Pelobacter seleniigenes DSM 18267: one gene and its partner. Each later gene encodes a partner of the first gene's protein in a complex. Links are inferred from orthologs where the notes say so. Each region holds a gene or a part of one and is shown in the gene's direction. Other genes may lie near its edges.

Region 1 (2,893 bases):
CGCGCGGATGTCCTGATCACCGCCGGCAGCAACTGCCACTGAGCGTCTTGCCGTAGCCGCTCCGCCAGATCGGTATCCTCCATGACCGGAAGGTCTTCACGAAACCCGCCCAGACCGTTAAACAGCTGCCGGGAAAGCAGAAACCCCTGATCGCCATGAATGGTTTCCGATCGACCGGTCCGTGCTTTCCATTCGTAAAAATAGTAGCCGAGTGACCGATCACCGGTGGCACGACGGAAACTGAGGGCAAAATGCCCCGCAACCCGAGAACTGCCGGTTCGCTGCAGATAAAGCAGGCTTTTTCTCAGCGCCAAAGGATCGGCAAAGCGGCTGTCGACATGCAGAAACAACAGATGGGCACCTGTAGCCGCCCGGGCTCCCTGGTTCAACTGCCGCCCGCGACCGACCAGTCCCTGGATCAGCAGCAGATCCGGAATCACCCGCTGCTGCTGGAGGTATTCGACACTGCCATCCGTCGACCCGCCATCGACCACCAGCAGTTGGAAGTGAATATCCTTTTGTGTAGCCAGATTTTCAAGGAAACCGAACAGTTCTTCGATCTCGTTGACAATTGGAACAACTATGCTGATTTCTGGTTGCTTATTCTGGTCGTTCATGCCATTGCCACACAAAATTGACTTTCATTTCGCTTTTCTTATGATATAAGTAACCCTGCAATTCTGCACAACCCGTCCCGGAACTATTCCGGGACATTAACTTTTTGCACCAGAGAACACAAGGGAGTAAGAGATGAGTGAAATTATTGACATCTACGCTCGCGAGATACTCGATTCGCGCGGCAATCCAACGGTAGAAGTCGAAGTATCTTTGGAATCAGGCGTCATGGGTCGGGCAGCCGTCCCCAGCGGCGCATCGACCGGTGAACGCGAAGCCCTTGAGCTGCGTGACGGCGATAAAGCACGCTATCTCGGCAAAGGCGTTCTCAAGGCAGTCGAGCATGTCAATGAAGTCATCGCTGTCGAACTGATCGGTTGGGAAGCCAGTGATCAGATCGGCATTGATAAAAAGCTGCTGGAACTCGACGGTACCGACTTCAAGAGCAAGCTGGGTGCCAATGCCCTGCTCGGCGTCTCCATGGCTTGCGCCAAAGCCGCGGCCGAAGACGCCGGTCTGCCCCTTTATCAGTATATTGGCGGCGCCAATGCCAAAGAGCTGCCGGTTCCGATGATGAATATCCTTAACGGTGGCGAGCATGCGGACAACAACGTCGACATCCAGGAATTCATGATCATGCCGGCCGGCGCATCCAGCTTCAAAGAAGCGTTGCGCATGGGCGCAGAGATCTTCCATGCCCTCAAAAAGGTCCTGGCCAGCAAGGGTTACAACACCGCCGTCGGTGACGAAGGGGGCTTTGCTCCGGACTTGAAGAGCAATGAAGAGGCTCTGCAGGTTATCATGGAAGCAATCGCGGCAGCCGGCTACAAGGCCGGGGACGATGTCCTGCTGGCCCTTGATACAGCAGCTTCCGAGCTTTACGAAGACGGCAAGTACACCCTCGCCAACGAAGCTCAGCCGGTAAAAAGCGCTGCCGACATGGTCGCCTTCTATGCCGACCTGGTCGACCGTTACCCCATCGTCTCCATCGAAGACGGCATGGCCGAGAACGACTGGGAGGGCTGGAAATTGCTGACCGACAAGCTGGGCGACAAAATCCAGATCGTCGGCGACGACCTGTTCGTCACCAACACCAAGATCCTCAAGGAAGGGATTGAGAAAGGGATTGCCAACTCCATTCTGATCAAAGTCAATCAGATCGGCACCCTGACCGAAACCCTCGAAGCCATTGAAATGGCCAAACGGGCCGGTTACACCGCGGTGGTTTCCCACCGTAGCGGCGAAACCGAAGACACCACCATTGCCGATCTGGCCGTGGCCACCAACGCCGGGCAGATCAAAACCGGTTCGCTGTGCCGGACCGACCGCGTCTGCAAATACAACCAGTTGCTACGTATTGAAGACGAGCTCGACGATACCGCCGTTTTCAACGGCAAAAACGTTTTCTACAACCTGCGTTAATAAGCAGCCTGAATAGATACGAAGCAAGGGCGGAAAGCAATTTCCGCCCTTTTTGTTTGGTCTTTATTCCGGAAACAGCAAATAGCTGCTGCCCTGTTTTTTTCGCTGCAAACGCCCCTGCTCAGCCATCTCTTTTAACAACACCTGCAATTGCCGATTTCCCAAAGTGGCCACCTGTCCGTACAGGTCGGTCTGCCTGAGTCCGGGATTTTTTCGAACCGCGGCCAGCACAATCTCTTCCGCAGACGCAGGTGTCTGCTCGGCGCGTTCAACAACCAAAGGATGCACCTGCCCTGCCGGGCGGGCTGGTTCAGCTTTGGGGGACGCATCATCGCTGTGCGATGGTGATGGCGTCGCGGTAGCCTGTTCCGCCCTGATCTCGGCTTCAAGCGCTTTCAGTCGTTGGTAGAAGTAAAATCCACCACCAAGAACCAGTAACAGAATCAGAAATCCGAACATTTTCACCTCCGCAGCACAGAAAACAACACCAGTAGAAGAAGCACCCAGATATTATGATAACCTGCGACAAGCCTCTGTTCAAGAAACACAAAGGCCATACTGACCATGACCGAAGGATGCCCCCTTCCCCAGATTCAACAGACTGCCAATCTGCAGCACCCACAGCAATTCGGAGAGGGCATCCCCCTCGAGGAGCAGATGCCCCATCAATCCCCCCAGCTTCTGCTCTCCCCGGTCCCGTTGCAAGCTGCGCAAATCAAACCAGCGCAGGCTGTTCTCAAGCTCTTTGACCTGGCCGGCAGCCGCAATCAACGTCGTCGGGGAACAGATATTATCAACCCCGGCATGACTGGCGAGCATTCCGGTCACCCGGCGCAGAATAAAGGGGAATATCTCC
Region 2 (3,280 bases), 120 kb from region 1 along the record:
TATTCTTCAGCCTCTATAGCAAAGTTCCTGCTTTTTTTATGGGAACTTGCGGGTATGGCAGATGAAAAAGACAGGAAAAGTGAATTTAATGTGAATTTGAAATATCACTAAAACCGTTTCTCTGTTATAGTTTGCCCGTAAATAAGGATTTAGCCGAGCCACCGCAATTACAGCGTTGAGGCCGGATAAATATAAGCAGAACAAGTTTTGACGCTCCCGGTTCTCTGCCGGGCTGTCGTCCACAATCAATTTAACCGGAAGGCCCGCAGGATGTGGACCCCGCGCAAGCGGTGAGGTCTGCACCGGCAGGGCTCCGGAAAGTGCCGCGAAAATGCGGACGGAAAGGTTTAATATTAATGAGTAAAAAGATGCTGATCAACGCCTCCCACCCGGAGGAAAATCGGGTGGCGATCGTTGTTGACGGGATTCTCAGCGATCTCGATATTGAGCTCGCCGGTCAGGAACAAAGCAAAGGTAACATTTATAAAGCGGTCGTGGTTCGGGTCGAAACCGGATTACAGGCCGCTTTTGTTGATTATGGCGCCGAAAAGCTCGGGTTCCTGCAGATTGGGGAGATTCACCCCAACCTCTACCCGACGCGGGAGGATTCCAAACACCGCCCCAGAATCGCCGACATTCTCAAACGCGGCCAGGAAATCCTGGTGCAGATCGTCAAAGAGGAACGCGGCAGTAAAGGTGCGGCACTGACCACCTTTCTGTCGATTCCGGGCCGTTACATGGTCCTGATGCCGGACAGTACGACCAAGGGTGTCTCGCGTAAAATCGCCGAAGACAGTGAACGTAAAAAACTCAAAAAAACCATGGCGGAACTGGATCTTCCCGAACGGATGGGTTACATCGTCCGCACCGCCGGCATCGGCAAGGATAAAGAAGAACTCAAGCGTGATTTCGATTACCTGGTGCGCCTGTTTGAAGGAATCACCGCGCGTAAGGACCAGATCAAGGCGCCAGCCCAGCTCTATCAGGAATCCAACCTCGCCATCCGTTCCATCCGTGATTATTTCAGCACCGACATGGATGAAGTTCTCATCGACGATCAGACGGTTTTCCGCGATGCCAGGGATTTTTTCGCCCTGGTCATGCCGGAACTCGGCAACCTGGTCAAACAGCACCGGGAAAGACGACCGATCTTTTCCCGCTACCAGATCGAAGAGCAGATCGATGGCCTGGCAAAAAACCAGATCCCCCTGCCTTCCGGCGGTTCCATCGTCATTGACCAGACCGAAGCGCTGGTGGCCATTGATGTCAACTCCGGCAAAATGGCCAGTGAAAGCGGAATTGAAGCCACGGCGCTGAAAACCAACCTGGAAGCTGCCGCCGAAGTCGGTCGGCAACTGCGGTTGCGTGACCTGGGCGGGCTGATCGTCATCGATTTCATCGACATGCGCGACCGCAAAAATATCCGCGAAGTCGAGCAGGAACTGCGCAAAGCCCTCAAGGACGACAAAGCCAAGGTCTCGGTCGGCCGGATCAGCCAGTTTGGCCTGCTCGAAATGAGTCGGCAGCGACTCAAACCGGTATTGAGTGTCGGTTCCTTTATCGAGTGCCCCCATTGCAAAGGGATCGGCAAGGTCAAAAGTGTCGAAGCCCAGTCGGTTGCCCTGCTGCGGCAGATTCACACGGCAGCATCCAAAGGCCAGATCGCTCTGATCGAAGCCGAGGTCCCCATGGATGTCGCCAACTATCTGCTCAACCGCAAACGCGCAACCATCAACGAACTGGAACAGCAGCTCGGTATGCGCATCGCGATCCTCGGATCAAGCACTCTGCTGCCCGGCGAAATCGAAATTGAGCTGCGGAAAAAAGATAAAGAACCGGACGATAGTAAAGATATCGCGCCCATTTCCCATGCCAACCAGATCGAGGTCGCCCTGGCCGCCCAACAGGATGAAATGCGCAACCAGGCGCAAGAGGAGGAGTTGGAGGAGGACAGTCCCGCTCCCCAAGAGTCCGCGGAAGAATCGGTGAACAGCGAAGCGCCCAAAAAGAAACGGCGCAGACGCCGGAGGAAATCTTCCGCCGCCAAAACAAATCAGGAACAGCAGACCAGTCAGCCGCCCGCTGCACAGGAAACTGCGACCGACTCGGCTACCCCCGCAGAGGCGGAGACCGCTCAGCCCCAAGCGACAGAGTTGCCGGTTGCTGCGCAGGCCGACAGCCAGCCTCAGCCGGAGCAAAGCAGCCCGACCCGGGAAGCCACCTCGCCAGCCCCTGCGGCTGGGGAGAGCAAGCCAACCACCGAACCCGCCGCCGCCGAAAAGAAACCCCGGCGCCGGACGCGTCGGCCGACAAAAAAAACGACCGGAGCTCAATCGACCCCGGTCGGGCCAGTGGAGCCGGTGGCCAGCGCTGCCGTGGCCGAAAAGCCGGCCCCAGCGGTAGAGTCTCAGCCCGTCGCTTCGGCACCGGTCGTTGCGCAGCAGCCAGAGCCGGTCCCGACCAATACTGAAACCGCCCCCGTAACGCCAGCGGAGCCGGCTGAAACGCCTGCCACTGCGAAACCGAAACGGCGGCCCCGGAAACCACGGGCCAAGAAACCCGTTGAGCAGGCGACCGGAGAAACTGCCCAGCAACAGAAAACAGCAGAGCCGGCCGAGAACCCGACAAAACCGGTGGAGTCTCCGCAAACGGAACCGCCGGTCAGCGAAAAACCGCAACGGCGAACTCAGCGCAGCACAGCCAAACCGGCCGCGCAGAAAACTTCCGGCGAAGCGCAGCAAGCCACTCAGCCTGCTCCCGCCAAAGCGGACCCGGCACCAGCCTCAAGCGTGGTCGAACAGAGCCCTCAGGCAGAGGCGGAAAAACCGCCGCGGCGGACTCGGCGAGCGGCGCCCAAGGCCAAGTCGGACTCCGAACCAGCTGCCGCAGCTGCGGACGCAGAGAAAAAAACGCCGCGGAGAACCAGGAAAAAAGCCACGCCCGCAACTGATCAAGAGGCGGGCAGCTCAGCCTCCGGCGAAGCTGCGTCAGGGGAGGAAAGCAAACCCAAACGCGCACCGCGACGGGCTCCCCGCAAAAAAGTGTCTAGCGACACGGACGTCAAACCCGTCACCGAATAACCAGCAAACCAAAGCCGGATCAATATGATCCGGCTTTTTTGGTAACCGAGGATCCATCCTCCGCTGTTTCCCAGTCCCCCGCAAAAAAGTTGAGCTGTCGATCTCCTTCCGGGCAGACCGCAACTGTCCGACCGCCCCATCAACAGCCAACCATCCGGAAATATGATAGTCTTTTCAAAAGGACCAAGCTTGCAGCAAAC

What was found.
Region 2: the proteins of eno (region 1) and N909_RS0118020 are in contact, whole or in part, in a solved structure (PDB 2FYM), measured with the Escherichia coli proteins. The link is inferred for Pelobacter seleniigenes DSM 18267 from one-to-one orthologs.

Annotation. Positions count from the first base shown.
Region 1 is NZ_JOMG01000004.1:349,081-351,973, reverse strand. It holds eno (phosphopyruvate hydratase), read left to right. Parts: upstream 1-750; coding sequence 751-2,037; downstream 2,038-2,893. Other genes in the region: cas6 (CRISPR system precrRNA processing endoribonuclease RAMP protein Cas6), read right to left, coding at 2,575-2,893; N909_RS0118510 (hypothetical protein), read right to left, coding at 2,101-2,496; N909_RS0118520 (TIGR04283 family arsenosugar biosynthesis glycosyltransferase), read right to left, coding at 1-617. UniProt on the Escherichia coli protein: Catalyzes the reversible conversion of 2-phosphoglycerate (2-PG) into phosphoenolpyruvate (PEP). It is essential for the degradation of carbohydrates via glycolysis.
Region 2 is NZ_JOMG01000004.1:233,978-237,257, reverse strand. It holds N909_RS0118020 (Rne/Rng family ribonuclease), read left to right. Parts: upstream 1-356; coding sequence 357-3,080; downstream 3,081-3,280. UniProt on the Escherichia coli protein: Endoribonuclease that plays a central role in RNA processing and decay. Required for the maturation of 5S and 16S rRNAs and the majority of tRNAs. Also involved in the degradation of most mRNAs.